DNA from 2 places in the Trichococcus sp. TS_SC_9 genome. Region 2 is predicted to be linked to the other one. Evidence: predicted binding sites of a transcription regulator. Region 2 holds the regulator's gene; the other holds the start of a gene.

Region 1 (16,536 bases), 930 kb from region 2:
TGCATTTTCCGCGTGCTATGATCAAAGAAGACAATTATGATTTCAGTTTCAGCGGTTTGAAAAGTTCCGTCATCAATACTGTCCACAATGCGCGCCAAAAAGGGGATGACATCAATCCCTACGACCTCGCCGCCAGTTTCCAGGCAAGTGTCATAGAAGTTTTGGTGCATAAGACTTTGCGCGCAGCCAAGGAAAAGAACATCAAGCAACTGTTGTTGGCTGGCGGAGTCGCCGCCAACAGAGGGTTGCGTGAGGCTTTGTCCGCAAAAATGGCATTAGAGCTTCCTGAAGTCGAGGTTGTCATTCCGCCGTTGTCGCTTTGCGGGGACAATGCGGCGATGATTGGAGCTGCAGCCTACACCGAATACCGACAAAAACATTTTGCCGGATACGATTTGAATGCACATCCGGGGCTGGTGCTCGGAGAATAAAAAAAAGAGAACGCTGGTCGATGGCGACCAGCGTTCTCTTTTTTTGGCTTCTTAATCTATCAGCGCTCTGCAGTAATCGGCATCGAGATTTGAAAAATCGGTGACGATGACGGTTGCCAAGGATAGATCCTGTGGAGGGAACTCGAGATTGCGGAAACCGATGCATTTGCAGCCAGCCGCATGTGCAGAGGCAATCCCGTTTCTGGAGTCCTCTATGACGACGCAGTTTTCCGGTTTGGCCTTCAGGTTTTCGGCAGCATCCAGAAAAATATCCGGCGCAGGCTTAGAGTGCGCAACGCTTTCTCCTGAAACAAAATAGCTGAAATATTTTTCGATGTCCAATGATTTTACAGCTTTTTGGATATCCGTCAACGGAGAGGAGGAGGCGATTGCTAAAGGGACACCCGCTTCATGCAGACGTGCAATGAAGGGGATCACACCCGGGATCGGTTGCAGACCATCTTCTTCCATCAAGCGGTTCCGGATGACGTTCGCCCGTTCCACCAATTCTCCGACCGGGGCATCCAGGTCGAATTCATTTTTCATTGTTTCCCACATGTACTCATGCGTTGTCCCTTGGTAGCGGAAATGGTACTCCAACTCGGTGTCTACTCCGAATTCCTTCAATAACATACTCTCTGATCGCAAAAAGAATGGTTCCGTATCGATGATGACACCATCCATATCAAATAAAACGGCTTCCAACATATTCTTACCTCCATATTCCTAATATGCGTACTTGTTCCAGTGCATCTTAACAAAACTTCCGGCATTGCTTAGTCAAAACAGGCAGTCCCCGAGTCGAAACGGTTAGCCTCTAGACTATTCGCTCAGTTCCTCAAGCGCGGTTGTCTGATCTTCCCAATCCTGCATCAGCTCATCTTGCTTTGCTTGGAGGGCGAGCAATTGTTGGTTGAACTGTTGGACTTTTTCATGATCACCGTAGACTTCAGGCTCCGTCAATTGCAGTTCGATCGCAGTGAGGGCCTCTTCAACCGTCGCCAATTCATCTTCCAAAGCCTCGACTTGCCGAGCCAGTTTTCTTTCCAATTTCAGCTTTTCCTTGGAGGAAACGTAATCCCCTTTGGCTTTCGAAAGGGGCTCAACGGCAGTGTTTGTTTCCACGGCGTTTTCGGCCTGTTGCAGAGCTGCCAGAGCCGCTTCTTGTTGTTTCTTTTCAATATAGTAATCATAGTCCCCGAGATACAATTTGCTGCCTTCAGCGGAGAGTTCGACAATACTTGTCGCAATCCGGTTGATGAAATAGCGGTCATGGGAAACGAAAAGCAGGGTGCCGTCATAATCGATCAAGGCATTTTCGAGTACTTCCTTGCTGTCGATGTCCAAATGGTTCGTGGGTTCATCGAGGACCAGAAAGTTCTTTTGATCCAAGGCTAGCTTACAGAGTGAAAGCCTAGCCTTCTCGCCACCGCTCAATGCCGGGATCGTTTTTTCGACATCGGCGCCGGAGAACAGGAAGCTTCCCAGGATGCTGCGCACATCTTTTTCGTTCAGCGTAGGGTGAAGATCCCAGATTTCGGCGAGAACGCTCTTGTTTTTGGAAAGGTTGCCTAATTCCTGGTCATAATAACCGAGGTCCACATTGGCACCGAGCTGGACTCTGCCTTTCAAGAGCGGAATTTCGGAAATGATCGACTTCAGCAAAGTGGACTTGCCGATCCCGTTCGGACCGACAATCGCAATCGCTTGCTGTTTGCGGATATCAAGGTTGATTGGGTCAGCCAAGACCGTATCGGCATAGCCGACTGCGCCGTCTTCAAGGGTCAAGACGACGTTTCCGCTCTCTTTTGCGATCTCGAAGGAGAAGCGGGCGGAACGTTCATCGCCTTTCGGTTTGTCCATCCGGTCCATTTTTTCCAGACGTTTGCGGCGGCTTTGCGCCATCTTGGTCGTGGAGGCGCGCGCCAGGTTACGGGCGACGTAATCCTCCAATTTGGAGATTTCATCTTGTTGCTTCTCGTAAGCCTTCAATTCCTGTTCCAGGCGGGCGGCTTTTTCGGTCAGATAGTAAGAATAGTTCCCTTTGTAGTGCTGGATCTTGTGGCGGCTGATTTCGTAGACTTCAGTGGCGACTTTGTCCAGGAAATAGCGGTCATGGGAAACAATCAAAAGCGAGCCATTGTAACCCATCAGATAATTTTCCAGCCAAGCCAGCGTGTCGATGTCCAGATGGTTGGTGGGCTCATCCAAAATGAGCAGATCGTTCTTCTCAAGCAGGATTTTGGCCAAAGCGAGCCTTGTTTTCTGGCCGCCTGACAATTGGGAGATTGGGCGATCATAATCTTCTTCGTAGAACTGGAATCCGTGCAACACCGAACGGATTTCAGATTCGTAGCCGTATGCATTCTTTTCATGCAGGGTATGCTGAAGATGGTCATAGCGTTCCAAAGCTTTTTGATACGCCTCCTCGTCTTCGAGCAGGTCCGGATCCCCCAACGCGAAAGCGGCTTGCTCAGCCTCTTTGCTTAATCGGATAAGGGGGGCAAAAATGGTCAACATTTCTTGCCAAATCGTATTGGAGGAATCGACCGCGCTATGCTGATCCAAATAGCCGATTGTAACTTCCTTGCTCTTGGAAACAGAACCGGCATCCGTTGCTTCGATGCCTGCCAAAATCTTCAGCAGGGTTGATTTTCCTGCTCCGTTTCGGCCGACGAGCGCAATGCGCGAATGGTCCTGGACGGTAATTTGAATATTATCGAATAAGACGCTCGCCCCAAAAAGGCGCGCCAAATTTTGTCCTTGTAGTAAAATCATATGTAGTGTCCTCTTTCTAAATAAATACTCACATTTATCCTTTCCATTTTATCACAGCAAGCACTGATTCGATAGGGACAAGCAGAGTTATTGCTATATTCACGTATTTGTGCATGTGAAATTTATTAATGACCCCGTTTACAATTAGTATTGTATTTCACATATTGTTCAAAAAAGGCTTCACAATCAAGTCCGGTTTCGAACAAATTAGTAGATTTTTCACAATCAGATGCTATAATAGTCAATATGAAATGAAAGCCTAAGTATGTGAACATACTTTTTAAAGTTTGTGCATTCGGACAAACAATATGAGGTACTAAATGAACGAGGAAAGAAGAGGAGAAAATAATGTCGACGAATGATATTCCAAAAGCTACGGCAAGGAGGTTGCCGATTTACCACCGCTACTTGCGCTTTTTGCATAACGCTGGTAAAAAACGTGTTTCATCCACTGAATTGAGTGAAGCAGTAAAAGTGGACAGTGCTACTATCCGTAGGGATTTTTCATATTTTGGCGCACTAGGCAAAAGAGGATACGGCTATGATGTCGAGTATTTGTTGGATTTCTTCAGCAAAACATTGAATCAGGACCGTTTGACGAACGTGGCTCTGATAGGTGTGGGTAATTTGGGACATGCCTTGTTGAACTACAACTTCCATGTAAGCAATAACGTCCGCATCAGTGCCGCATTTGATGTCAATGAAGGCATCGTCGGCAAAATCCTTAGCGGTGTGCCGGTTTATCCGATGACGGATATGGTTGAGCAATTGCGCATCCAGCAGATTGATGTAGCCATTTTGACCGTTCCCCAGGAAGTGGCGCAGGATGCCACTAACCGATTGACTGAAGCGGGCGTTCGCGGCATCATGAACTTTACCCCAATCCGTCTTTCCGTTCCGGACAATGTCCGCGTTCAGAATGTGGACTTGACGAATGAATTGCAAACATTGATCTATTTCTTGGACAATGACATCGGCTGAGCAAAGTCGATAGCCGAGTAGAAGAGAACGCAAAAAGAAGGATGAGGCTGCCTCATCCTTCTTTTTTTTTTAGAGCTGAACGAACCCGTTCAGCTTTTCCTAATTTTTATCCATGCTGTCTTTGATTTTCAAGTAGGCATTGAACATGCGTACGCCTTTCACAACATCACTTGTTGCGAACAGCACGCTGACGATGGCCATGAATCCCCAGCCTGCAGTATTCACAGCATCGACTGCCAGCCAGATGAAGAGGACGGCGAAAACGAATCGAATGATTATTTGAATTAATAGATTTTTTAAAGTCATGTTATTCCTTTCTTCTTCCTAAATAGCGTGCTCCACGAGTCTTACGAAATGAGTTGGGACAGAATCGGCAAGGCGGACACGGCATTCATCAACGCATGGGCAATCATCGGAGTCGCTATGTTTCTTGTCCGGTAATAAAGGAAAGAAAACCAAAGACCCAGAGAGCCGTAAACTAAATAGTGCCCATCATTATGTGCAATCGCAAAAAGCAAAGCGCTGATAGTGGCCGCGCCGACTATCCCGATCCCGTCAACCAGATGGGTGACAATCGCTTTACGGAATACAAATTCCTCCATCACAGGTGCAAAGATGATGATGTTGAAAATAAAGAACGGGTAGCGGTTTGTCAAGTCCAGCAACACTTCCGTATTTTCGGAAACGACTGGCATCTTGAACAAAAGATACTCCACATTCATCGCGACGATCTGAATCAGGACAGCTCCCATGAAACCGAAGAGTCCGTTCGTGAGCGTTTTTCCGATTGGGGCAGCCGGTTGATCCGTAAGACTGTTTTGTGGTGTCCATTTTTTTCTGCTATTCCATGCTACCATAAGGACAGTCCCTAGGAAAGCAAAGAATAGCGAGAGATTCATGGCGGCCGCAATGCGATCTGCCTCCGGAATGAACAAAAGAATCAAGACCGGCAGAAACTGAGAAGCGAGATAGATGAGGATGATCTGTATGGCTAACGTTAACCTTGAACGTATTTTTTTATTCATATTAATAGTACCTTTCTGAGAGAACTGACGTTTTTGCGCTTGATAAATAGTATAGCACAGTAGCGCTCAAAAATAGAATTGGAAAAAATCGGCTTCCCTCTTGCAAATTAATTGGAGATTGATTAATATAGAAATGTAACTTAGCACTCTGAGTTGGTGAGTGCTAAAATGATATTATTTTGGAGGGGTCATCTTGTTAAAACCATTAGGAAACCGTGTTATTGTAGAAGTTGCCAAAGAAGAAGAAAAATCTATAGGCGGCATCGTTTTACCGTCATCCGCTAAAGAAAAATCCCAAACAGGTACCGTTATTGCTGTTGGCACAGGTCTCGTGACAGATAACGGGGTAACAATCGAAATGACCGTTAAGGCCGGAGATACTGTCCTTTTCGAAAAATATGCAGGCACAGAAGTTAAATATGCGGGAACAGAATACTTAGTGATCAAAGAAAGCGACATCGTAGCAATCCTGGACTAAAAATATAATTCATGAGGTGAATCGATAAATGGCAAAAGACATTAAATTTTCAGAAGACGCAAGAGCAGCAATGCTTCGTGGTGTAGATATCTTAGCAAATACCGTAAAAGTGACTCTAGGACCCAAAGGACGCAATGTCGTTTTGGAAAAAGCGTACGGCTCTCCGTTGATTACGAATGATGGCGTGACAATCGCCAAAGAAATCGAATTGGAAGATCGCTTCGAAAATATGGGAGCGAAACTGGTTGCCGAAGTTGCTTCCAAAACAAACGACATTGCCGGTGATGGTACTACAACTGCCACTGTTTTGACACAAGCCATCGTTCGCGAAGGGCTGAAAAACGTTACAGCAGGTGCAAACCCAGTGGGCATCCGTCGCGGTATTGAGTTGGCTACACAAGCAGCTGTAAAAGGTTTGGCGGAAATTTCCCAAACCGTAAATTCGAGAGAATCGATTGCGCAGGTTGCTGCCGTATCATCCGGATCGAAAGAAATCGGCGAATTGATTGCTGAAGCAATGGAAAAAGTCGGCAACGACGGGGTCATCACTATCGAAGAATCTAAAGGGATCGAAACCGAATTGGATGTTGTCGAAGGCATGCAATTCGATCGCGGATACCTATCGCAATACATGGTCACTAACAACGATAAGATGGAAGCTGAATTGGAAGCACCGTACATCCTAATCACGGATCGTAAATTATCCAATATCCAGGACATCTTGCCTTTATTGGAACAAATTTTGCAACAAGGACGCCCATTATTGATTGTTGCTGATGATGTTGACGGAGAAGCACTTCCAACATTAGTATTGAACAAATTGCGTGGAACATTCAATGTAGCGGCAGTCAAAGCACCTGGTTTCGGTGACCGTCGTAAAGAAATGCTGCAGGACATCGCAATCTTGACAGGCGGTACAGTCATTGCTGAAGACTTAGGCTTGGAATTGAAGGATGCTTCCGTAGAACATTTGGGTCGTGCAGGCAAAGTTGTCGTAACCAAAGATTCCACAACAATCGTTGAAGGAGCTGGCGAAAAAGCAGCTATTGAACAACGTGTGGCGGTCATCCGTGCGCAATCAGCCGAAACAACTTCAGAGTTTGATCGTGAGAAATTGCAAGAACGCCTTGCGAAATTATCCGGTGGCGTCGGCGTCATCAAAGTCGGAGCGGCTACAGAAACTGAATTAAGAGAACGCAAACTGCGTATCGAAGATGCTTTGAACGCAACGCGGGCTGCTGTTGAAGAAGGTATCGTATCCGGTGGTGGTACAGCCTTGATCAACGTTCAAAAATGCGTCGAAGCGTTGGAACTGACCGGCGACGAAGCGACAGGTGCACGCATCGTAGCACGTTCATTAGAAGAGCCAGTGAGACAAATCGCTGAAAATGCAGGAAAAGAAGGCTCCGTTGTAGCCGATAAGATCAAAGGCCTTGAAGTTGGCATGGGTTATAACGCCGCAACCGACGAATGGGTAAACATGATTGATGCAGGAATCGTCGATCCTACAAAAGTGACACGTTCCGCATTACAAAATGCAGCCAGCGTTGCTGCCTTGATCCTATCGACAGAAGCTATCGTAGCCGACCGTCCCGCCCCAGCCACACCCCCATCAATGGACCCAGGCATGGGCATGATGTAAAAATTAGGATACGATGAATTGCGTTTAGAGGGTGAGCACTAAGAGGATAACCACAAAGCGGACGTTTTTTGTCCGTGTGTGGTTATCCTCTTAGGCGGAACCCTCTGCAATTCAGAGTTCAACTATAACAGTGTGTGATGAATCCTGAGCTCAGAGTTTGAGCACTAACGAGGTTCAGGACCAAGCAGCCCGGTTTTGGCTGAGTGGGCATGAACAGCGTTAGGCGGAGAACTCTAGGATTCAGAACCGTTCTATATAGGATGAACTGTTTAAGAAAGCGAACAATCACATCCTTGCAACCCATAAATAGAGCTGACCAACATAATTTTGTTGGTCAGCTCTATTTTTTTACCTTCTATTATGGAAAAGCACCAATATATGGTTTGAAAATAAAAAAAATTATCCTTATGAAAAGCTGTTCCATCAATGTTTTTGGATGGTTTTGAATGAAAGTTAATGTTTTTGAAGGAAAATGATTGCTTTATTCCCGTGTGGGTGGTATATTTTTGTTCGAGAGGTGATAGAAAGTGCTTACAGAAGAACGGCATAAAATCATTCTAGACACTTTAGCAAAAGACAATATCGTAAAACTGCAGGACCTAGTCGATCAGACGGGCAGTTCTGAATCCACAATCAGACGGGATTTGAGCACTCTAGAAGAGGCCGGCTTCCTGATCCGTGTACATGGCGGAGCAAAGAGGAACTACAGTGTTTCCGCTGAGGACAGGATGGAAGATAAAACATCCAAAAACGTTCAGGATAAACAACGGATCGCTGAAAAAGCAGCTCAATTGGTAAGCGATCAAGACATCATCTTTTTGGATGCCGGATCGACCACCTACGAAATGATTCCCTTCCTGAAAGGCAAGAGCATCCTCGTCGTCACCAATGGCGTCCCGCACGCCAGTTTATTATCGGATATACAAATCGAGACGATCCTTATAGGCGGCAAAATCAAGATGGAGACAAAAGCAGTCATCGGACCAGTCAGCCAAATGCAAATGAGGAATTACCGTTTCAGCAAAGCTTTTCTTGGCATCAACGGCATCGACAAGCAATATGGCTTCACGACGCCGGACACCGAAGAAGCGGCCATCAAGCGGATAGCCATTGAAAATGCAGCACAAAGCTATGTCGTTGCGGATGCTTCGAAGTTCAAACAAGTCAGTTTTGTGAAGGTCTGCGACATTGAGGATTGTGGCATCGTCAGCTACAATGTCCCGTCGGAAATCAAACGTAACCTGAAAGACAGTACAACTATTTGGGAGGCTGAATAATGATATATACAGTAACATTAAATCCATCCATCGATTACATCGTCCATTTGCCCGCTATCGAGTTGGGCGAAGTGAACCGTATCCAACAGGATTTCAAACTGCCGGGTGGCAAAGGCATCAACGTTTCCCGCATCCTGAACGAACTGGAAGTGGAAAATACCGCTTTAGGGTTCCTTGGAGGTTTCACCGGAAAATACATCGAAGACTGGTTGGAAGCGGAAAAAAGCAAAACGCATTTCACGCATGTGGAGGAAGCGACCCGCATCAACGTCAAGATCAAGTCAGGAATGGAGACTGAAATGAACGGTCCAGGCCCGAATATCGAGCCTGCAGTCGCAGAAGAATTCCTGAAACAATTCGATGCGCTTGATCCGGAAAACGACATCGTAGTCTTGGCGGGAAGCAAACCTGCAAGCTTGCCGGATGATTATTATCAGACCATCATCCGCAGATTGACGGACAAAGGCGTACCGTTCCTGATCGATACGACCGGGGAAGAACTGAAAAATGCGTTGCCTTACCATCCGTTATTGGTGAAACCGAACCACCACGAATTGGCGGAATTGTTCGATACCACTTTCGAAACGGATGAGGACATCCTGCCATACGGCAAGAAATTGCTTGAAGGGGGAGCGCAATACGCAATCATCTCAATGGCAGCTAAAGGAGCGATCCTTTTCACTCCGGAAGGTGTTTACCATGGTACAGTACCAAAAGGGGTACTTAAAAATTCAGTAGGGTCCGGAGATTCAATGATTGCCGGATTTGTCGGAACATACATGAAGACGCACGACCCGTTGGAAGCATTCAAAGTCAGTATCGCTTGCGGAAGCGCAACCGCTTTTGCCGACGATTTAGCCAAACGCGAAGAAATTGATACTCTAGTCAAACAAGTCACTATCAGTCAGCTATAGGGAGGAGAACTTATTAATATGAAAATCAATGATATCTTACTAAAAGAATTGATGGTTATGGATTTGCAAGCAACAACTAAAGAGGGCGTCATCGATGAAATGATCGCAGGTCTTTCCACTAATGGCATCATCAATGATGTTGCGGTTTACAAAGAGGGCATCATGAAGCGCGAGTCACAAACATCCACTGGTTTGGGCGACGGCATCGCAATGCCGCATGCCAAAAACAAAGCGGTCATCAAACCTGCAGTTGTTTTTGCAAAAAGTGCAGCAGGTGTGGACTATGCTTCATTGGACGGTCAACCAGCACATCTATTCTTCATGATTGCGGCTCCAGAAGGCGCAAATAATGTTCATTTGGAAGTTTTAGCGTCATTATCCCGTTTACTTATCAATCCTGATTTCACTGCATCATTGAAAAAAGCTCAGACTCCAGAAGAAGTTCAAGGTTTGTTTGCGGCAGCAGAAGCTAAGCGCGAAGCCAAAGAGCAAGCAGAAGCAGCAGCGAAAGCAGCTCCAGTAGCGGCAACCGAAACGAAGAGACCTTTCGTCATTGCAGTAACGGCTTGTCCTACAGGGATCGCACACACGTATATGGCGGAAGATTCATTGAAACTGATGGCTGAAAAAATGGGCGTCGATATCCGCGTTGAAACGAACGGCTCGGATGGCGTCAAGAACGCCTTGACAGCCGACGAAATCCGCCGTGCTGATGGCGTCATCGTGGCAGCTGACAAAAAAGTTGAAATGGCGCGTTTCAACGGTAAACACGTTCTTCAAAGACCGGTAAGCGACGGCATCAACAAAGCTGAAGAATTGATCACAAAAGCAATGCGTCAAGAAGCACCGATCCTGAATGTTGAAGGCGATACATTCTCATCCAGCTCAAGCGACGAAAATCCATCAATCATCGGAAGAATCTACAAAGATCTGATGAACGGTATTTCACACATGTTGCCGTTTGTTGTCGGTGGTGGTATCCTGATTGCGATTTCCTTCCTGTTCGAAACGTCATTCGGTGCTGACAGTACGTTGTTCATTTCCTTTATGGCAATTGGTGGAGCGGCATTCAGCTTCCTGATTCCGATTTTGGCCGGTTACATCGCAATGAGTATCGCAGATCGTCCAGGGTTGCTTCCAGGTATGGCGGGCGGTTACTTGGCTGTGCAAGCAAATGCCGGATTCTTGGGCGGTTTGATTGCTGGTTTCTTGGCAGGATACATCATGGTTTATCTGAAGAAAGCCTTTAAAGGATTACCGCGGGCATTGGATGGCATGAAGACAATTCTCTTATACCCTGTGTTCGGTCTATTGATCACTGGTTTGTTGATGTATTTCTTGGTCGGTCCTGTCTTCTCCACAATCAATACAGCTATGATTACCTTCCTGGAAAACTTGGGTACTGGTAACGCGGTGTTGTTGGGTGCTGTTCTTGGCGGTATGATGGCAATCGATATGGGTGGTCCATTCAATAAAGCAGCTTATGCCTTCTCAATCGGTATCTTCACGGATACTGGCGATGGCAGCTTGATGGCCGCTGTAATGGCTGGTGGTATGATTCCTCCATTGGCAATCGGTATCGCAACCTTGATTTTCAAAAATAAATTTACAGATATCGAACAAAAATCTGGACTTTCCAACATCTTGTTGGGCCTTTCCTTCATCACTGAAGGTGCAATTCCATTCGCTGCAGCAGATCCGATGCGCGTTATCGGCTCATCCATCCTTGGTTCAGCGATTGCAGGTGGTTTGACGCAACTATGGGCAGTTTCGATCCCTGCACCACACGGTGGCTTGTTCGTAATCACATTGGCTAACCGTCCGTTGATGTTCTTGCTTGCTTTATTGATCGGAACAGTCGTTTCAGCGTTGACGTTGGGTCTGTGGAAAAAAACTAAGACACAAGAAGTCGCAAAATAAATTGAATCATGCATTGAGAGAACAGACTGGGCATCCCCCTAACTGTTCTCTCTTTTTTGCTGTTCCGAAAACAAGTCTAATAAATGAAAACGGTATGACAGATAAATGAGAATAATGTAAAAAAATGGGATGATTTTCATGGCAGATATGCTATAATGCATATTGTTAAATAAATGAAAATGTAGATATCAGTTCATGCATAAAAGCAACGGATATTGAAATCTGTATAAGGAGGTAAAAGCATGGCAGCAAAGGAATCAATCAAAAAAGTGGTTTTGGCTTACTCAGGTGGATTGGACACGTCAGTCATCATCCCTTGGTTAAAAGAAAATTACAACAACTGTGAAGTAATCGCCGTAGTAGGAGACGTAGGACAAGGTGATGACTACAGCCGATTGGAAGAAAAAGCGATCAACTGTGGCGCATCGAAATTGTATGTTGCAGACTTGAAGAAGGAATTCGTCGAAGAATTCATTTGGCCGACATTGCAAGCAGGCGCTAAGTACGAAGGACAATATTTATTGGGGACTTCTTTCGCCCGTCCGATCATTGCGAAAAGAATGGTAGAGATTGCGCATCTGGAAAATGCTGATGCGATCGTTCATGGAGCAACAGGGAAAGGGAACGACCAGGTCCGTTTTGAAGTTGGCATCAGAGAATTCGATCCGAACATCACGATCATCGCCCCTTGGAGAGAATGGGAACTGACTTCCAGAGAAGATGAATTTGCGTATGCTGCTGCACATAACGTGCCGCTTCCGATTACGTTGGAAACAAACTACTCAAAAGATAAAAACTTATGGCATCTATCGCATGAAGGCCTTGATCTGGAAATGACAGCCAACGAGCCTGATTACGATAAAATTCTGGAGATGTGCGTGACGCCTGAGAAAGCTCCGGACGAAGCGACCTATGTTACCCTGGAATTCAAAAAAGGCATACCGGTCAGCCTGAACGGTGAAGCTTTGGACGGCATCGCTCTGATCGAAAAATTGAATGTGATTGCAGGCGCGAACGGCGTCGGCATCATCGATATCGTGGAGAACCGCTTAGTCGGCATGAAATCAAGAGGCGTTTATGAAACGCCAGCTGGAACTGTGCTGTACCATGCCCACGATAAATTGGAACAGCTTTGCCTGGACAAAGACACGTTCCAATACAAACAATTGCTTGCCAACAAATATGCGGAGCTTGTATACAACGGATTGTGGTATACACCATTGCGCAAAGCATTGGCTGCATTTGTTGAGGAAACACAACAGAATGTCGAAGGTTTCGTGAAGATGAAGCTTTATAAAGGCAACATCACTGATGCTGGCGTTGTCAGCGCGAAATCATTGTACAGCGAAAGCTTCGCGACTTTCGAGAGCGACGATGTATACAACCATACTGATGCAGCCGGCTTTATCCGTCTGTTCGGATTACCTACATCCATCCGTGTCATGAAAGAGCAAGCTGAAGATCAAGCGACACATGAAGAATTGAAAGATCTTTTAAAATAAACAACCGGTATTAGTGTCTCTTGACAACTAGTCCGCTCTGGAACGCCCTCATCAGGCAATAACTCCTGATGAGGGCGTTCTTTTTCAGTTGTTGGATGGAAACCCTGGAGGATGACGCCGCAAGCAGGCCGTCATCCAAAAATGGAGGGATATTGCATTTCCAAACTTTGATATCCCAAAAGAATAAACTATGATAAAATGAATGCATTCATATTTAGCTAGTTTAAGGAGGAGGAGATTAAGCGTGAATCAAACAGGTGAATGGAACAAAGCCCGTAAAATTATCATCGGCATCATTGATGTGCTGTTGTTCATCGGATCATTGCTGTTATCTTTTTATTTAAAATTTGGAAGAAATATACCATTGATAAACTTCGATGCCTTTCAGGGCAGCATTGCCTACGTCTCAGTGATTTTCATCATCGTTAATATCCTGTTCGGTACGTACATATTTTATAACAAATCGATCAGTGATTTCTTGTTCATCACGGTCATCGGACAATTCGTTCTTTCGTTGATCATCATGGCGCTGACTTTTGCCGGGCGATGGTTGGCATTCCCGCGATCGGTCATTCTGATCAACTTTTTTGTGGGAACAATCCTTTTGTTCCTGTTCCGCGTAATGGTTTTCAAAATGTATCAGAGCATGAGCGGAAGCAAACGGGTCATGATTGTCGGGATGGAAAAGGAAGTATTTGCGGCAGTCGACAACTTCACGAATACAAAAAGTATCCGCCATATGGTGACGCATGTCGTCCTGTCGGATTATTACGAAAATGTTTTGCGGCACCTAGAAGAGATTGATATCGTCTACTTAGCGAGCCAGATCGAAGAATCTGAAAAACTCAAGATATACGATCTGTTGACGAGCAAAGAGAAGAAGATGTTCTTGAATACCAGCTTTGAAAATCTGATCATGGTCAATCCGAACATGATGAACATCGAAGATGAAAGCATCATCGAGGTTTCCCCGTTCCGTATCTCGGCAGAAGATGGTCTTATGAAACGGATCATCGATATTGCAGTTGCGCTGATCGGTATCGTTATTACCTCGCCGATCATGGCAGTTACGGCTTTCTTGGTGAAGAAAAGTTCCGAAGGTCCCGTATTCTACAAGCAGACACGAATCACCAAAGACGGCAAGGAATTCGAAATTTTGAAGTTCCGCAGCATGGGTGTGACTGCTGAGAAAGATTCAGGCCCGGTTTTGGCAACAAGCAATGATATGCGCGTCACAAAAGTCGGCAAATATCTGCGCTCCCTGCGCATCGATGAGCTGCCGCAATTGTTCAATGTGTTGCTGGGCGATATGTCTTTGGTCGGACCCCGGCCGGAACGTCCCTTCTTCGTTGATCAATTCAAGGAATTGAACCCGCATTATTACCTGCGCCACAACGTTCGTGCCGGTATTACCGGATATGCGCAAGTGTACGGGAAGTACGCCTCCGACTTCAACAGCAAGCTGAACTTCGATCTGATCTACATCAAGAAATATTCCTTGATACTGGATTTGAAGATCATGCTGCAAACGGTCAAGATCTTGTTCGATAAAGTATCATCCCGAGGTGTGGATGAAAGCGAACGAGCGATTCTGACCGAGCAAGAGATTGAAGCACGCGGCATCAGAGTCATTTATTAAAACGAAAAGTAAACCATCCTGCCGGGCGTTTTTCCGCCCACCAGGATGGTTTTTTGTTTACACAGAAATGCCGGTTGTGTTTGCGGGAATATAGGCTAATCACTATAATCAATCTGATGGATTTTGGACAAAAAAGCGGAAATGTATGGGGAATTGCGTTACAATAGGTAAATAGAGCACTTCCTTCTGCAGTACCGTGACAGAATGCGGAGGCGTACGATCAAAGATGAAATGAGTGAGTTGGATGAGTTTTGATTATAACGATGATAGTTTAGCTTTGCATACTGATTTGTACCAAATTAACATGATGAAGACTTATTGGGATGAAGGCATTACCGAAAAACATGCAATTTTTGAACTGTACTTCCGGAAGTATCCTTTCAATAACGGCTATGCAGTCTATGCGGGGCTTGAGCGCTTCGTTTCCTACATTCAGAATTTACGCTTCACGGATACGGACATCGCCTATTTGCGGGAGCATGTCGGCTACGAGGAAGGTTTTTTGGAGTATCTGAAAAATTTCCGTTTCTCGGGCACGATCCGTTCCGCTTTGGAGGGGGACCTCGTCTTCGCGAATGAACCGATCGTCCAAGTGGAAGGTCCGTTGGCGGAATGCCAGTTGATCGAAACGGCCTTATTGAATGTCGTCAATTTCCAAACGCTGATAGCGACAAAAGCCGCACGTCTGCGCTACGTCTGCGATGATGAGCCATTGATGGAATTCGGTTCCAGAAGAGCACAGGAAATGGATGCCGCCATTTGGGGCACACGCGCAGCCTACATCGCGGGATTCAATGCCACGAGCAATGTCCGAGCTGCTAAACTGTTCGGCATTCCGGCTTCTGGTACTCATGCCCATTCGATGGTGCAAGTTTATCGAAATGATTACGATGCCTTCATGGCTTATGCGCGTTCCCACAAGGATTGCGTATTCCTGGTGGATACGTATGATACGTTGAAATCGGGCGTGCCGAATGCCATCAAAGTCGCGCGGGAAATGGGCGATAAGATTAACTTCAATGGCGTACGCATAGACAGCGGGGATATGGCCTACATTTCCAAAAAAGTCCGTCAGCAATTGGACGAGGCAGGCTTTACCGATGCGAAAATCTACGCATCGAACGACTTGGATGAATTGACCATCTTGAACTTGAAGATGCAAGGTGCAAAAATAGATGTCTGGGGTGTCGGCACCAAGCTGATCACCGCTTATGACCAACCCGCGCTTGGAGCGGTCTATAAATTAGTTTCTATAGCGGATGAGAGCGGCAAAATGGTGGACACGATGAAGATCTCCAGCAACGCCGAAAAAGTTTCCACACCCGGCAAGAAGCAAGTATGGCGAATCACCCGCAAGCGTGACGGCAAGTCGGAAGGGGACTACATTGCGCTTTGGGAAGAAAAGCCCGATCAAGAGGCGGAACTGTATATGTTCCATCCCGTCTTCACTTACATCAATAAGACCATCACTGACTTTGAGGCGCGTCCCGTGCTCCAGGACATCATCGTGGATGGTGAAGTGGTTTATGAATTGCCATCGCTCCAAGAAGTAAAAGCCTTCTCGGAAGCGCAGATGAGCGGTTTGTGGGATGAATACAAACGAATCCTGAATCCGGAAGACTATCCGGTCGACTTGTCACAGAAGACGTACGATCACAAGATGTCCACCATCAAAGCCATCAAGAAGCAAATCAAGGAAGAAGCGTCATTATTGGAAAGCACTAAATAACCAATCAAATCAATCAAGGGGGAATAGGTATGCGTCCACTACAAAAAGAGATTATTGCTGCATTAAGAGTGAAACCGGAAATCGATCCAAAAGAGGAAATCCGCATCAGCATCGATTTCATGAAAGATTATTTGGCGGCACACCCGTTTTTGAAGGCATTCGTTTTGGGCATCAGCGGAGGGCAGGACTCCACTTTGACGGGGCGGTTAGCCCAGCTGGC
Region 2 (16,536 bases):
CCCAAGGTCGCTTCGAAGTCATCGAAGTCGCCGAATTGAAGGACGAAGCCGAAAAAATCAGTTCCACGCACATCCGGGAAGCATTAGCTGAAGGAAACATGGAAAAAGCGAATGCTTATTTAGGCTATATCTATCAGATTGACGGCACGGTCATTCATGGCGATGCGCGGGGCAGGCTACTTGGTTTCCCGACTGCTAATATCCAAACCGAAAAACACACACGCTTGCCAAGGAATGGCGTTTACATCGTAAGCATCAGAGTGAACGGAATCTGGCATCGCGGCACGGCTTCGATCGGGCACAACATCACTTTTGAAGCTGGACGCGACAAAACCGTGGAAGTATATATACTGGACTTCGACAAAATGATTTACGGTGAAGAAGTAACCGTCAGATGGCACCATTTTATCCGCAGCGAGATAAAATTTTCCGGCGTCGACCAGCTGATTGCGCAGCTTAAAAGTGATGAAGCGGATACGATTGCCTATTTTCAGGATCACCCATTGAACGAGGTGACCCTCTAAATGGCAGCGGCTTATTTGCACATCCCTTTCTGCGAACATATCTGCTTCTATTGCGATTTCAATAAGGTGTTCTTGGAAGGACAGCCGGTTGACGAATACGTGGATGCATTGATCAAGGAGATGCAGTTATCGAAGAAACTGCATCCTCAAGAAGAGATCAGCACTTTCTATATCGGCGGCGGCACACCAACGACTCTGAACGAGCGCCAACTGGAGAAGCTTTTGAACGGAATCCGCAGCACCTATTCCTTGCCGAAGGGCGCCGAGTTTACGATGGAAGCCAATCCGGAAAGTATTTCGTTCGAAAAGTTGAAGATCATGCGCGATTATGGGGTCAACCGTTTGAGCATGGGGGTCCAATCGTTCAATAACAATATCCTGAAAAAAATCGGCCGCATCCACACTGCCGAGCAGGTATACACTTCTGTGGCCGATGCCCGCAGAGCCGGATTCGAAAACATGACCATTGATCTGATCTTCCGCCTGCCAAACCAAACGATGGCCGATTTTGAAGATAGTCTGAAAAAAGCCTTGGAATTGGATCTGCCGCATTACTCCATCTATGCCTTGATCCTTGAGAACAAGACGGTGTTTTATAACTTGATGCGTCAAGGGAAATTGCCGTTGCCTTCGGAGGACACAGAGGCCGATATGTATGCTTTGGCTATCGAGACGATGTCAAAAAACGGAAGAAATCAATATGAAATCTCCAACTTTGCATTGCCGGGTTATGAATCCCAACATAATCTCACTTATTGGAAAAATGAATCCTATTTCGGTTTTGGGGCTGGAGCGCATGGCTATATCGGTGGTATCCGTTACCACAATCATGGACCGATCCAGCAGTATCTGGCGCCTTTGCGCGAAAATAGCTTGCCGATCATCCGTCAGCAGCAGTTGTCGAAACAGGAACAGATGGAAGAAGAAATGATTCTGGGACTGCGCACGATGGTGGGCGTCAGCCAAAAACATTTTGCAGATAAATTCCAAACCCCGCTGTTGGATCAGTATGCTGCTGTCGTTTCTGATTTGGTTGCGGATGGCCTGCTTCGGGTCGATGGCGACAGGATCCGATTGACCCAAAGAGGTGTTTTCCTCGGCAACGAAGTATTCCGTTCTTTCTTGATGTGAATGCGTCCGTTGTCTGTGGGCGGTCCATAATGTTATGAAAAATGATTGTATTCCGTTGACAAAGCCTGTAACCCGTGATAAATTTATTTATGGTTAGCACTCATTATGGTCAAGTGCTAAAGTGAGGTGAAAATCTTGTTAACAGAAAGACAGTTGCTAATTTTGGATTTAATTGTCAGGCATTACATCGAATTCGAGGAGCCGATCGGTTCGAAGACGCTTCTCAAGGAATCTGCATTGTCCTTGAGTTCCGCCACAATCCGCAACGAAATGATGCGGATCGAAGAACTGGGCTTCTTGGAAAAAATGCATTCTTCATCCGGCAGGATTCCGTCCATCCAAGGCTACCGTTACTATGTCGATCAACTATTGGGAAAAGAAAGCGAAGAAGTCGCTGACGACGTCAAACAGACGATTAAGCATGGTTTTCAGAATCCTTACCAGGAAGTGCAGCAGGTTGTCGAAAAATCAGCTGAAATGCTGTCTTTTTTGACGAACTACACTGCTTTGGCAATCGGGCCTGAAACAAAGGACAGCCGATTGACGGGGTTCCGATTGGTCGCACTCAATGAAGGGCATGTGATGGCCATATTGGTGACTGATAAAGGACATGTGGAAAATCAGATTTTTTCTGTTTCGCCGGGCTTCTCAGCCTCTGAGATAGAAAAAATCGTCAACATCTTCAATCAGGAACTGGTAGGCCGCACACTGCAGGAAGTATTCATTAAACTGCAAACGGACATTCCGGTGATTATCCGGAAGTACGTCGATGCAAAAATCGATTTCACAGCGATCTTCAATGACATCGTTGCGAAGTTGGAGCATGACCGCTTCCATGTAGGCGGCAGCATGAATCTTCTGAACCATTTGGATGCGACGATGGACAAGAATAAAGTAAAAGCCATTTTAAGCATGCTGAATGGGTCTCCGGACATCCATGCGCTTTTTTCAAACCCCAATGATGGCGTCGGCGTCAAGATTGGAACGGAATTGAACAATGAGCTGCTGCATAATTTTAGCTTGATTACGGCTACTTATGACACGGCCGGCAACGGTAAGGGCCTTATTGCATTACTGGGGCCAACCAATATGCCTTATCAAAAAATGATCAGTATCATGAAATTTATGCGTTACGAACTTTCTGATAGCTTGAATGATCTGAACAAATAATCACGACAAAGGAGATTTTGAAGTGGATAATAACGAAGAATTAGTGGACCAGGAACAAGCGACCGTTGAAACAACGGTTGTTGAAGGTCAAGAGACGGTTACGGAAGCAAGTGAGGTTGAAGCCTTGAAAGCGACCTTGTCCGAAACGGAGGATCGCTTGTTGCGCCTACAGGCTGAACTTGCCAATATTCAGAAGCGCAACGCAAAAGAAAGACAGGATGCGGCGAAATTCCGTTCCCAGTCTTTGGCACAGGAATTGTTGCCGGTGATGGACAGTTTGGAACGCGCATTAGCGATTGAAGTGGAAGATGAAAAATCTTTGAACCTGAAAAAAGGTTTGGAAATGGTCATGAACTTATTCACGGAAGCTTTCGCCAAAGAGGGGATTTCTCCGATCGATCCGATCGACCAGCCTTTCGATCCAAATTTCCATCAATCCATTCAAATGCAGCCGGCTGCTGAAGGTCAAGCGCCTGATACAGTCGTCGCGGTAGTCCAAAAAGGCTACACCTTGAAAGAACGCGTTTTAAGACCCGCAATGGTTATTGTGGCAGAATAGTTTTATTGATAAACACAAAAAAATTTCATATAGAGGGGAATAACATCATGAGCAAAATTATCGGTATTGACTTAGGAACAACAAACTCAGCTGTCGCTGTATTAGAAGGCGGAGAAGCTAAAATCATCCCAAATCCAGAGGGAAATCGCACGACACCATCTGTCGTTTCATTCAAAAATGGCGAAATCCAAGTGGGCGAGGTCGCTAAACGCCAAGCAGTGACAAACCCGAACACAATCAGCTCGATCAAACGCCACATGGGCGATGCTGGCTACAAAGTGGAAGTGGAAGGCAAAAGCTACACACCACAAGAAGTTTCAGCGATGATCCTTCAATATCTGAAAGGCTACGCAGAAGACTATCTGGGCGAAAAAGTTGATAAAGCCGTTATTACAGTTCCAGCTTACTTCAACGATGCACAGCGTCAAGCGACTAAAGATGCCGGAAGAATTGCCGGTCTGGAAGTAGAGCGTATCGTCAACGAGCCGACTGCTGCAGCTTTGGCATACGGTTTGGACAAAACGGACAAAGACGAAAAAATCCTTGTATTCGACTTGGGTGGCGGAACATTCGACGTTTCCATCCTTGAATTGGGCGATGGCGTATTCGATGTGTTGAGTACAGCCGGCGACAACAAATTAGGCGGAGATGACTTCGACAACAAAATCATCGACTACTTGGTTGCAGAATTCAAGAAAGAAAACGGAATCGACCTTTCAAACGACAAAATGGCGAAACAACGTCTGAAGGACGCTGCTGAAAAAGCCAAAAAAGATCTTTCCGGCGTAACTTCAACCCAAATCAGCCTGCCGTTCATCACTGCCGGCGATGCAGGTCCCTTGCACATGGAATTGACGCTTACCCGCGCTAAATTCGATGAAATCACTTATGACTTGGTTGAACGTACAAAAGGTCCTGTACGCCAAGCATTGAAGGATGCAGGTCTATCCACTTCCGAAATCGATGAAATCATCCTTGTCGGTGGTTCAACACGTATCCCAGCAGTCATCGAAGCAGTCCGTAAAGAAGCAGGCAAAGAACCGAACAAATCCGTTAACCCGGATGAAGTTGTTGCAATGGGCGCTGCTATCCAGGGCGGAGTCATCTCCGGTGATGTAAAAGATATCGTATTATTGGACGTTACACCTTTATCATTGGGTATCGAAACAATGGGTGGCGTGTTCACTAAATTGATCGACCGCAATACGACAATCCCGACAAGCAAATCACAAGTGTTCTCGACTGCAGCCGACAACCAGCCAGCTGTTGATGTACATGTCCTGCAAGGTGAGCGTCCGATGGCAAACGACAACAAAACATTGGGTCGTTTCCAATTGACGGATATTCCATCAGCACCTCGTGGTGTTCCGCAAATCGAAGTATCATTCGATATCGACAAAAATGGTATCGTCAATGTTCGCGCTAAAGACTTGGGCACTCAAAAAGAACAAACAATCACCATCAAATCTTCTTCCGGTCTGACTGACGAAGAAATCGAAAAAATGGTGAAAGATGCAGAAGCGAACGCTGAAGCAGACAAATTGCGCAAAGAAGAAGTTGAACTGCGCAACGAAGTGGATCAATTGATCTTCCAAACCGACAAAACTTTGAAAGAGCTAGACGGAAAAGTCGACGCTGATGAAGTGAAGAAGGCCGAAGAAGCTAGAGACGAACTGAAAGCAGCAGTCGAAGCAAACGATTTGGAACAAATGAAAACGAAGCGTGATGCTTTGAATGAGCTTGTCCAAAACCTGACTGTCAAACTTTATGAGCAAGCTGCTCAAGCGCAACAACAAGAAGGCGCACATGAGTCAACGACTGACGACGGTGTCGTTGATGCGGATTTTGAAGAAGTAGACGACAAATAGTCAACTCTAACGAGAGGAAGCCAACGCATAACTGCATTGGCTTCTCTCACTGTATAGAGACAAAATGTTCAGATGAAGCCAATCAATGGAGGCGAAACAATGGCGAAAAGAGATTATTACGATGTCTTGGGTGTGTCGAAGGATGCCACAGACGATGAGATAAAAAAAGCTTACCGGAAACTTTCCAAGAAGTTCCACCCGGATATCAACAAAGAAGCGGGCGCAGAAGACAAATTCAAGGAGCTTGCAGAGGCGTATGAAGTCTTGAGCGACGGCAACAAACGCGCAGCCTATGACCAATACGGCCATGCCAGCACCGATCCCAATTTTGGCGCAGGCGGCGGTTATGGTGGCGGTGGCTTCGGCGGCTTCTCGGGCGGTTTTGAAGATATCTTTGATTCCTTTTTCGGAGGCGGAGGCGGTGGTCGCGGCAGAAATCCGAATGCCCCCCGTCAAGGCTCTGATCTACAGTACCGTATCCACCTCACATTTGAAGAAGCGATTTTCGGGAAGAAAGAAACCATCCGTTACAAACGTGATGAAGAATGTAAAACCTGTAGTGGTTCCGGCGCAAAACCGGGCACGCAACCGAAAACGTGTTCGAAATGTCATGGTTCAGGAGCTGTCGGTGTCGAAAGGAATACGCCTTTTGGCCGCGTAATGACGCAAGCAGTCTGTGATGTCTGCAGCGGAACAGGTAAGGAAATCACGGATAAATGTACTACGTGTTACGGACGTGGGCATGTCGAAACTGATCACTCTGTGGCAGTGACAATCCCTCCAGGTGTCGACGATGGACAACAGATGCGCTTGAACGGCCAAGGCGAAGTCGGCAGCAATGGCGGCCCGTATGGTGACCTCTATGTCGTTTTCCAAGTGGAACCAAGCGATATTTTCGATCGCGAAGGGACCGAGATCCATTACACGCTTCCGATCAGCTTCGCCCAAGCAGCTTTGGGTGATGAGATTGAAGTGCCGACTGTGCATGGCAAAGTTAAGTTGAAGATTCCTGCCGGGACACAAACGGGCACGAATTTCCGTCTGAAAGGCAAAGGGGCGCCACGCTTGCGTGGAACCGGAAACGGTGATCAGCACGTCAAAGTTACTGTCGTCACACCGAAGAACCTTAGCGAGAAGCAAAGAGAGGCAATCCGCGCATTCGCAGCAGCAGGCGGCGATACGTTGGTGGAAGATGACGCCAATTTTTTTGATAAAGTGAAGGACGCCTTCAAAAATAAAAAATAAATAAGCCAAAAGAACCGGTGTGTTGGAAACAGCCAAGCACCGGTTCTTTTTTTGTCCCTGGACTATTCTGTTAGAGTTTTTGTAACGAACATGAGGATAAACAACACTTTTTTTATAGAAAAAGAATAAATATTCGCTAATTCCAGGATGTAAGGGGTTACATTTTACAAAAATAGGATTATAATGGAATTATCAAATAAAAGAGGTGACGTAAATGGCTACTATAGAATCGTTCAATAGATCCGAATTAAAGAAGTCCAACCCTTTACTTACGAAATTCCGGACAACGGTCGAAACAGCTTTTTATGGCAAAAACATGCAGGAAGTCACGGACATGACGGAAGCCTATGAACTCGCACTGAACGCTGAAGGTGTGGTCGTGACCGACCTGCCTGTGCTCCATGCAAAAGAATTGGGATTGCCGGAAGATGCCAAGATACTTGTCGAAAACGGCGGCAGAATCATCGGCCGTACTGCCCGCGCCAAACGGATCATCGGAGAGAACAAGGAAGAGGACGAAAAACTTCAAGCCATCATCATGGATGTCATTTATCAGAACAGACTGCGCCATTATTATAAAGCGACAGGGTATGTAGGTTTGGATAAAGATTTCATCATCAAGGCGCATATCGCTTTTCCCGAAGGAAACGAAAACAATCTTTACTCCTGGCTATTGAACTTCCAGTGGGACAGCCCGGAATATCAGGAAATGTATGCCCATTCGAAAGCATACAACGAAGGCGACATTTACATCTATACGGATCCCGACTGGCGCCATCCGGATTATCCGCTGGGTGTGGCTGTGTTCGAGCCTGATAAAAACGTGGCCTGCATCCTTGGAATGCAATATTTCGGAGAGTTTAAAAAAGGCACATTGACGCTGGCTTGGGGAACGGGTCATCGCAATGGCTACGTTGCTTGCCATGGCGGACAAAAACACTTCCGCTTGCATGATGGCGGTTCCTATGTCGCTTCCTTCTTCGGGCTTTCGGGGTCGGGCAAATCGACTTTGACCCATTCGAAGCACGACAACAAATATGAAGTCAAAGTGCTGCATGATGATGCCTTCCTGATCGATTTGACGGATGGCTCCTCCATCGCTTTGGAACCTTCCTATTACGATAAGACCCAGGATTACCCCGCTGATCATCCTGAACAGAACTATTTCGTCACTGTCCAGAATGTTGGCGTGACGAAGGATCATGACGGCAAAATTGTGCTGGTCACCGAGGATATCCGCAACGGCAACGGACGTACGGTAAAATCACGTTATTCCACTCCGAACCGCGTGGATAAGTTCGAAGAGCCGATCAATGCTGTCTACTGGATCATGAAGGACGATGCCTTGCCGCCTTTGGTCAAAGTGGACGAAGCGGTCTTGGCGGCAACATTCGGCACGACGTTGGCTACGAAACGCACGACTGCGGAAACACTGAAGAAAGGCGAGTCGACCGATACACTGGTCATCGAACCATTCGCAAATCCGTTCCGGGTCTATCCGTTGGTTGAGGATTATGCCGGCTTCAAAGAATTGTTGGCACACGAAGATGTCGACTGCTACATCATCAATACTGGATTTTTCATGGGTAAAAAAATACCGAAGGAAGTGTCTTTAGGCGTCATCGAAAGTGTCGTTGAAGGGACAGCATCATTCGTGCCATTCGGTGCTGCACCGCATCTCAGCTATCTGCCGGTGGAAGGCTTCAATCCCGATTTTGAAGACAAAGACTATACGAAGTTGGTGAGAAGACGCATGCAGTTGCGGGAAGATTTCTTGGAAGAATTCAATGCTGCCCATCCGAGTATGCCGCTGCCTGATGAATCCATCCAAGCATTGCAAAATATCATTGATGCTTTTTAAGTTTCAATAGGAAAGAATCCGGTGGGAAGCCTCCGGATTCTTTTTTCCGCTTATCAGCCAAACAAAAGCGAGAAAGGCTTGCTAATCTGAGGCGGCATCTTGTCAGAAAGGCTTTAGATTGGTATAATTTCCAAGTGAACGAATGGACGTCAGAGAAAGTGAGCAACGATAATGAACTTAGAAGAGATGAAGCAACGACAAAAGAGGATCAGAAATTTTTCCATCATTGCCCATATTGACCATGGGAAATCTACATTGGCGGATAGAATCCTCCAAATGACTGATACAGTCGCCGATCGTGACATGCAAGCACAATTATTGGATTCCATGGACCTCGAGAGAGAACGAGGCATCACCATAAAACTAAACGCCGTCGAATTGACTTACAGGGCCGAAGACGGAGAAGATTACATCTTCCATCTGATCGACACACCGGGACACGTCGACTTTACGTATGAAGTATCCCGCAGTTTGGCAGCCTGCGAAGGGGCCATTCTGGTAGTGGATGCGGCGCAAGGGGTCGAAGCCCAGACCCTCGCCAACGTTTATTTGGCTTTGGACAACAACCTGGAAATTGTGCCTGTCATCAACAAGATCGATTTGCCTGCCGCAGATCCTGAACGCGTCAGGGCTGAGGTTGAGGATGTCATCGGGATCGATGCCAGCGATGCGGTTTTGGCGAGCGCGAAAATAGGCTTGGGCATCCCTGAGCTGCTGGAACAGATCGTCGCAAAAATCCCGGCTCCGGAAGGTGATCTGGAAGCACCTTTGCAAGCCTTGGTTTTTGACTCGATCTATGACCCATACCGGGGAGTCGTACTGAATATCCGGATCAAAAATGGCGTTGTCCGCCCAGGCGACATGATCAGATTCATGGCTAACGGCAAAGAGTATGAAGTCATCGAAGTAGGGATTTTCTCTCCGAAACCGATCAAACGCGACTTTTTGATGGTCGGGGACGTCGGCTATTTGACTGCTGGCATCAAAACGATCCAAGATACACAGGTCGGCGACACGGTTACGTTGGCGAACAATCCTGCCAGCGAAGCTTTGGCCGGCTACCGCAAAATGAACCCAATGGTATACTGTGGTATTTACCCAGTTGATGCATCGGACTTCAATGACTTGCGCGAAGCTTTGGAAAAACTTCAATTGAACGATGCGTCCTTGCAGTTTGAGGCGGAATCTTCGCAAGCACTCGGCTTCGGTTTCCGTACCGGATTTTTGGGCATGCTGCACATGGACGTCATCCAGGAACGGATCGAACGCGAATTCGATTTGGATATCATCACGACGGCTCCATCTGTTATTTATCGCGTCAACAAAACCGATGGCGAATTTTTGGAAATCGACAACCCTTCGGAAATGCCCGATGCGACAACCATCGAAAGCATCGAAGAACCGTATGTCAAAGCAAGCATAATGGTGCCGAATGATTATGTCGGTGCCGTCATGGATATCGCTCAGAAGAAACGCGGCAATTTCATTACGATGGATTATTTGGATGATTTCCGCGTCAATGTCGTCTATGAAATGCCCCTGTCAGAAATCATCTTTGATTTCTTCGACAGATTGAAATCAAGCACGAAGGGTTACGCTTCCCTTGATTATGAATTGATCGGCTACCGTCCAAGCAAACTGGTCAAGATGGATATCCTCTTGAACGGGGAAGCTGTCGATGCCTTAAGTTTGATCGTGCATCGCGATTTCGCCTATGCCCGCGGAAAGATAATCACAGAAAAACTGCGCGGATTGATTCCACGCCAACAGTTCGAAGTTCCGATCCAAGCGACAATCGGCAACAAGATCCTAGCTCGAACTACCATCAAAGCTTTGCGCAAAAACGTACTGGCTAAATGTTACGGCGGGGATATTTCCCGTAAGCGTAAATTACTGGATAAACAAAAAGAAGGTAAGAAGCGCATGAAGCAAGTCGGATCCGTCGAGGTTCCACAAGAAGCCTTCATGGCCGTTCTGAAGATGGACGAGGATTAAAAATCTTCTCGCACAATCGTTTATAGGAATCAAAAATAGCAAAAAATAATAAAACTCTCTACCATTTGTCCCACCGCCGAAAAAAAGCGTTGGATTTGGTAGGGAGTTTTTTTTGTTTAGGCTACTATCTGATTAAAGAGAACAATGATGAATTTTTCGAAAATTGTGTGGAAGAACCTGCGCAAATACATCTATCCTTTTATTCATACTGTACCCCTTACAAATTCAAATAAAAGGATAATGGTATACATATAGAATAATACCATTATCCTTTAGTTAATAGTTAGTTCATCTCTTTTTCCCATTCTCGTACAATTATAATACCTGAATTATCAGCAGCGTTTTCTAAAGTTCTGATTTCGTTTTCAGTCAATGAAATTTGACTTGCTTTAAATGCGTCGTCTACATGATTCACTTTAGTAACACCGATAATTGGAACTGTTCCTTTGGATATTGCCCAAGCTGCAGCAATTTCAGAAACGGTTGCATCATGAACAGAAGCAACTCCTTGTATAGTACTAATTAGTTCTTCTAATGATTCTAAATTATCATTATATATTTTTGCGCGTTCACTATGTTCTGGAAATGGTGTTTTTGTAGTATATTTTCCAGAAAGAGCTCCTTGTTCTAAGACCATGTAAGAGAAAAAAGTAATATCGTTTTCTTTGCAATGGTCGATTATTCCAGATGTTTCTGATGAACGATTCAGAAGGCTTAAGTGATTTTGAACGGCTGAAATTTTTAGATTGTGCTTATTCAAGATAGCTTGGGCTTGTTTAATTTCAGCTAAATTATGATTGGAAACTCCAATATATTTTACTTTTCCGCTCTCAACCAAGGATATTAGTTGAGGTGTCCATTTATCAACATTTGCCGGATTGTGAATCCAGTATATATCTACATAGCTTGTCTGCAATCTTTCTAGACTACCACTCAGCATCTGTTTCGCTGCCTCTGAAGTTTTTTCTGCGATTTGAGGTGTGAATTTTGTAGAAAATAAAAGGGCACTTCGATTTTCATTTTTGGAAAGATTTCCTAAAATTTGTTCTGAAGCACCCATTCCATAGACTGCTGCTGTGTCCCACAAATTTAATCCTCTGCTTAAAGCTGCCTTGAATACGGGCTCCAAATCAGATTCATCAAAATAATTTCCGAATACTTGATCACCACCTGCTGCACCTGAACCCCATGCCCAAGTTCCAAGAGCTATTTTAGGCATATTTAAATTTTTCAGTAAATTAGTAATAAAATTTCCTCCTTAATTTCCTAGGTACCAATTAAAATTCTCTGCTATTTTATTAGCCGTAAACTCATTTATTTGGTACTCTGCTAAGTCAGGGTAGTAGCTATCTTTTTTGAGAATATCTTCAAGTTCTTCTCGATTTTCTGCTTGAGCTATTATGATGCCTGATTTTTCAAATGAAATAGAAGGACCAATAAGCAAAAATTTTCCCTTGTCATAATACTCAGAAAACCAATTTCTGTGTGCGATTAATTGTTGCTCGGAAATTGATTCATCTTTAAAAATATTCTCTTTGATTGCAATAGTGATAAGATACATTGGGTCACATCCTTTATTCAAAAGTTTCTAAATGGTCTAAAGCCACTCTGCTAATATAATTAAGGTATTTTTCTGTTTGTTTGTCCAAATCTCCAGTGCTGATTGAAGAAGCACCGTAAGTTATAAACGGCTTGATGTATTTGGTTCCAATTAGATTACTTGTGGCTTGAAAAGGTCGCAACAAATCATTCATTGTATATTTAAAGGCTCCACTGTTTTGATAGTTATCTTCAGGTGCGCCTGGGGATACGACGAGCAATAACTCTTTCCCATGTAGTTTATTTCCACTGGAACCGAATGCCCAGCCATAGGATAAAACATCATCCTGCCACTGTTTTAATAATGAAGGACTACTATACCAATACACAGGGAATTGTAATACGATCCGATCTGCTTCTTCCAAAAATTCTTGTTCTTTCGTAACATTTATTTGCCCATCTGAGTATATGTCATATAAATAACGGACTAAAACGTCATCCAATTTTTCAACAGCCTTGGCTAATTTTTTATTAACTTTAGATTCATTAATATTTGGGTGGAATACTAAAACAATAGTTTTCAATTTTTTTGCTCCTCTAATTATTGCTGTTGTTTCTTTTTTGTATGATTTCTTCAGCAACGTTATATTCTTCAAAATAACTTTTTCCCTTCTTTATAATCCCAGTTTCATATAAAGAAATTTTGTGCCGGAGTCTGTCAATCGAGCGCTGTAAATCTTCTTGTTTTTTTACTAATAGCAGCTCCTGTTCTTTTAGAAGTTCTTTGCGAGTTTCTAAAGTGTCATCACCTTGGCGGACCATTTCAGCATAATCATATAATACTTCGATAGGAATCTCTGAATGGCGCAAACAAATAATCATTTCGATCCATTCTTGAATTTCATCGTCGTAATATCGATTTCCATTCTTTTGCCTTGGTACCGGAGGCAAAAGACCAACGCGTTCATAATAACGAATGGTTGCTGCTCTAATATTATACTTTTCACTTATTTCGGTAATTGATAAATCAGGCATAACAATCATCTCCCTTCTTGGCTTCAGTATATTGGTTGAAGTGAACTACAAGTCAAGTGTGAATTTATCACCAGAAATTCTGAGGAGTGCGACTTAATGATGTTACTTTGCCTCGTTCTTCTTTTTAAATGAGAATGGGGAAGTATAAATGAGAATGAAACGCACTTTAAATATATCGTTTTTACTGATGTTTATTCTGAATTTGTTCTCATGGTTACATCGAGATGAATCACAGCAAGATTATTGGCAGGACGCTAAATGGGGATTAACTTAATATCTAAAGGTTTCCGGAAGATAAAGTCCGCTCCTTTCAAAAATGAAAAAATAATTATAGTTCCCAGGTGTTAAAACTTGACCGTTTATGACGGATTCTATATAGTTATTGATAGGGATTATTCTAAAATAATTATTCTAATTGGAGGAATTGAAATGTCATTAATCGGAAAAGAAATAGTGGAATTTAAAGCGAATGCTTATCACAAAGGTGAATTTATTGAAGTTTCATCGGAAGACCTGAAAGGAAAATGGAACATCGTCTGTTTTTACCCTGCGGACTTCACTTTCGTTTGCCCGACTGAATTGGAAGATCTTCAAGACCAATACGCAACTTTGCAAGGCTTGGGCGTAGAGGTTTATTCCGTATCGACCGACACGCACTTCACGCATAAAGCATGGCACGACCATTCACCAGCCATCGGGAAAATCGAATACACCATGATTGGGGATCCATCGCATGCGATTTCGATTGGATTTGATGTCTTGGATGAAGAAGGCTTGGCTCAACGCGGAACGTTCATCATCGACCCGGACGGCATCGTGCAGGCAGTGGAAATCAATGCTGACGGCATCGGCCGTGACGCAAGCGGTTTGATCGACAAAGTCCGTGCAGGCCAATATGTCCGCACCCATCCAGGCGAAGTTTGCCCCGCGAAATGGAAAGAAGGCGCGGAAACGTTGAAACCTAGCTTGGACTTGGTAGGTAAAATTTAAGGAGGCTTCCCATGGCATTAGATACAGAAATCAAAGGGCAACTCGGCCAATATCTGGAACTGTTGGAATCGGATGTGGTTTTCAAAGCCAGTCTGGGCGAGGATGAAAATTCCGGCAAAGTCAGCGAATTTTTGCAGGAAATCGCCGGTATGTCCGAGAAGATCACCTTCGAAAAGGCAACCTTGACCCGTACGCCCAGTTTTACGATCACTCGTCCGGAAACGGAAAGCGGCATTACGTTCGCCGGTCTTCCGTTGGGCCATGAGTTCACTTCGTTTATCCTGGCTTTGCTGCAGGTGGGCGGAAGAGCCCCTAAAGTGGATGACGGCATAATCAAGCGCATCAAAGCGATCGACAAGGAGCTCCGTTTCGAAACCTATGTCAGCTTGACGTGCCATAACTGCCCGGATGTTGTCCAAGCATTGAACATCATGTCCGTACTGAACCCGAAAATCTCCCACGTTATGATCGAGGGTGGCATGTTCAAGGATGAAATCGAAGCGAAGAAAATCATGGCTGTTCCGACTGTTTTCCTTAATGGGGAAGAGTTTGCCAGCGGCCGCATGACGATCGAGCAATTGATCGATAAGGCTGCCGGTCCGACAAGTGCGGATGAGTTCTCCGATAAGGATATCTTCGACGTCCTGGTTGTAGGCGGAGGCCCCGCAGGCAACAGTGCGGCCATCTATGCTGCCCGAAAAGGCATCAACACCGGCATGGTCGTCGAGACCTACGGCGGACAAGTCATGGATACTGTCGGCATCGAAAACATGATCGGGACGCCTTACACGGAAGGACCAAAGCTGATGGCGCAAGTGGAGGCACATGTGAATCAGTACAAGGTCGACATCATGAAAGGCCAACGCGCGAAAAGTATCCGCAAAAACGACCTGATCGAAGTCGAGCTGGAAAACGGGGCAGTGCTCAAAGCCAAGACCGCTATTCTTACAGTCGGCACGCATTGGCGCAATGTCAACGTTCCCGGTGAGGAAGAGTTCCGCACGAAAGGCGTGACCAACTGTCCGCATTGCGACGGTCCGTTGTTTGCAGGCAAAGACGTCGCTGTCATCGGCGGCGGCAATTCCGGCATAGAAGCGGCGATCGATTTGGCCGGTTTGGCGAAACACGTATATGTGCTGGAGTTCTTGCCCGAATTGAAAGCTGATCAAGTATTGCAGGACCGTGTCCATGCTTTGAAGAACGTCACAGTTATAACGAATGTGGCAACGAAAGCGATCACCGGGACCGAGCAAGTGGAAGCCATCTCCTACGTGGACCGCGCTACGAATGAAGAGCACACCGTCGCACTTGAAGGTGTCTTCGTTCAGATCGGATTGGTTCCGAACACGGCTTGGTTGAAGGATTCCGGCGTTGCGTTGAATGAACGTGGCGAAGTCATCGTCGACAACCATGGTTCAACCAATCTGGAAGGCGTATTCGCTGCCGGAGATTGCACAAACAGTGCTTACAAACAAATCATCATCTCGATGGGTGCCGGAGCGACTGCCGCTTTGGGCGCATTCGATTACCTGATCCGTCAATAAGCTATATTCCAGAAAGGGATTTCATCTTGAATTCCTTTTCTGGAATTTTTTGATTTGCGGTAAATGTAAGCAGTTTTATCAATCAAACGGCCATAAAACACGTTCTTTCTTCAGGTCTATGTGCTAAAATGTATGTAAACATGAAGAATTTGGAGTGATGGTTTTGAAGACGGATATCGAGATAGCTCAAGCAAATGAGATGCTTCCGATCAAAGAAGTAGCGGCAACCCTTTCCCTAACAGAAGATGATCTGAAACTGTACGGAAAATACAAGGCAAAAGTGGACATCAAGAAAATCAATTCCTTGAATGAAGAAGCAGACGGCAAGTTGATCCTTGTCACCGCCATCAATCCTACCCCGGCTGGCGAAGGCAAATCAACCGTAACAGTCGGCTTGGGAGATGCGCTGACGCGTATCGGCAAGAAAGCGATGATCGCGATGCGCGAACCTTCATTAGGGCCGACGATGGGCGTCAAAGGCGGAGCGGCGGGCGGCGGTTATGCGCAAGTGCAACCGATGCAGGACATCAACCTGCATTTCACTGGCGATATGCATGCCATCACGGCGACGAACAATACCTTATCAGCTTTGATCGATAACCATATCCAACAAGGAAATGCCTTGAACATCGATCAACGCCGGATCACCTGGAAGCGCGTATTGGACATCAATGACCGTGCTTTACGCAACATCGTCATCGGGTTGGGCGGGCCGATCCAAGGTGTTCCCCGCCAGGACGGCTTCGATATTACTGTAGCTAGCGAAATCATGGCAATCCTATGCTTATCGACTTCGTTGACGGATCTGAAGAACCGGATCGGCAATATTGTTATCGGCTATACGTTTGATCGCCTGCCCGTCACTGTCAGAGACTTGAAAGTGGAAGGCGCATTGACCTTGTTGATGAAGGATGCATTGGAGCCAAATCTCGTCCAAACGTTGTATCATACGCCGGCATTTGTGCATGGCGGACCGTTCGCCAATATCGCGCACGGCTGCAACAGCGTATTGGCAACCAAAACAGCCTTGAAATTGGCCGATTACGTCATCACGGAAGCCGGTTTCGGAGCCGAC

The links. Region 2 encodes HrcA, which represses chaperone genes, less so after heat shock. Its sites were predicted from a motif close to TTAGCACTCNNNNNNNNNGAGTGCTAA; they were not measured.
Region 1: groES (co-chaperone GroES) is a predicted target of HrcA. The motif match lies at 5,356-5,382, and genes of this name have one in related genera.

Annotation. Positions count from the first base shown of each region.
Region 1 covers NZ_CM149591.1:481,717-498,252, reverse strand. The annotation lists gene tsaD (tRNA (adenosine(37)-N6)-threonylcarbamoyltransferase complex transferase subunit TsaD) at 1-431, shown strand, start outside; gene AC0J5I_RS02225 (HAD family hydrolase) at 483-1,139, opposite strand; gene AC0J5I_RS02220 (ABC-F family ATP-binding cassette domain-containing protein) at 1,254-3,209, opposite strand; gene AC0J5I_RS02215 (redox-sensing transcriptional repressor Rex) at 3,558-4,190, shown strand; gene AC0J5I_RS02210 (DUF4305 domain-containing protein) at 4,290-4,496, opposite strand; gene AC0J5I_RS02205 (CPBP family intramembrane glutamic endopeptidase) at 4,538-5,215, opposite strand; gene groES (co-chaperone GroES) at 5,409-5,693, shown strand; gene groL (chaperonin GroEL) at 5,722-7,335, shown strand; gene AC0J5I_RS02190 (DeoR/GlpR family DNA-binding transcription regulator) at 7,863-8,612, shown strand; gene pfkB (1-phosphofructokinase) at 8,612-9,526, shown strand; gene AC0J5I_RS02180 (PTS fructose transporter subunit IIABC) at 9,545-11,446, shown strand; gene AC0J5I_RS02175 (argininosuccinate synthase) at 11,689-12,948, shown strand; gene AC0J5I_RS02170 (sugar transferase) at 13,151-14,587, shown strand; gene AC0J5I_RS02165 (nicotinate phosphoribosyltransferase) at 14,832-16,316, shown strand; gene nadE (ammonia-dependent NAD(+) synthetase) at 16,346-16,536, shown strand, end outside.
Region 2 covers NZ_CM149591.1:2,648,251-2,664,786, reverse strand. The annotation lists gene ribF (riboflavin biosynthesis protein RibF) at 1-524, shown strand, start outside; gene hemW (radical SAM family heme chaperone HemW) at 525-1,655, shown strand; gene hrcA (heat-inducible transcriptional repressor HrcA) at 1,791-2,825, shown strand; partial or broken gene grpE (nucleotide exchange factor GrpE) at 2,845-3,384, shown strand; gene dnaK (molecular chaperone DnaK) at 3,432-5,252, shown strand; gene dnaJ (molecular chaperone DnaJ) at 5,352-6,497, shown strand; gene AC0J5I_RS12925 (phosphoenolpyruvate carboxykinase (ATP)) at 6,712-8,358, shown strand; gene lepA (translation elongation factor 4) at 8,530-10,353, shown strand; gene AC0J5I_RS12915 (aldo/keto reductase) at 10,637-11,572, opposite strand; gene AC0J5I_RS12910 (YciI family protein) at 11,612-11,914, opposite strand; gene AC0J5I_RS12905 (NAD(P)H-dependent oxidoreductase) at 11,928-12,548, opposite strand; gene AC0J5I_RS12900 (MerR family transcriptional regulator) at 12,490-12,927, opposite strand; gene ahpC (alkyl hydroperoxide reductase subunit C) at 13,357-13,917, shown strand; gene ahpF (alkyl hydroperoxide reductase subunit F) at 13,929-15,461, shown strand; gene AC0J5I_RS12885 (formate--tetrahydrofolate ligase) at 15,625-16,536, shown strand, end outside.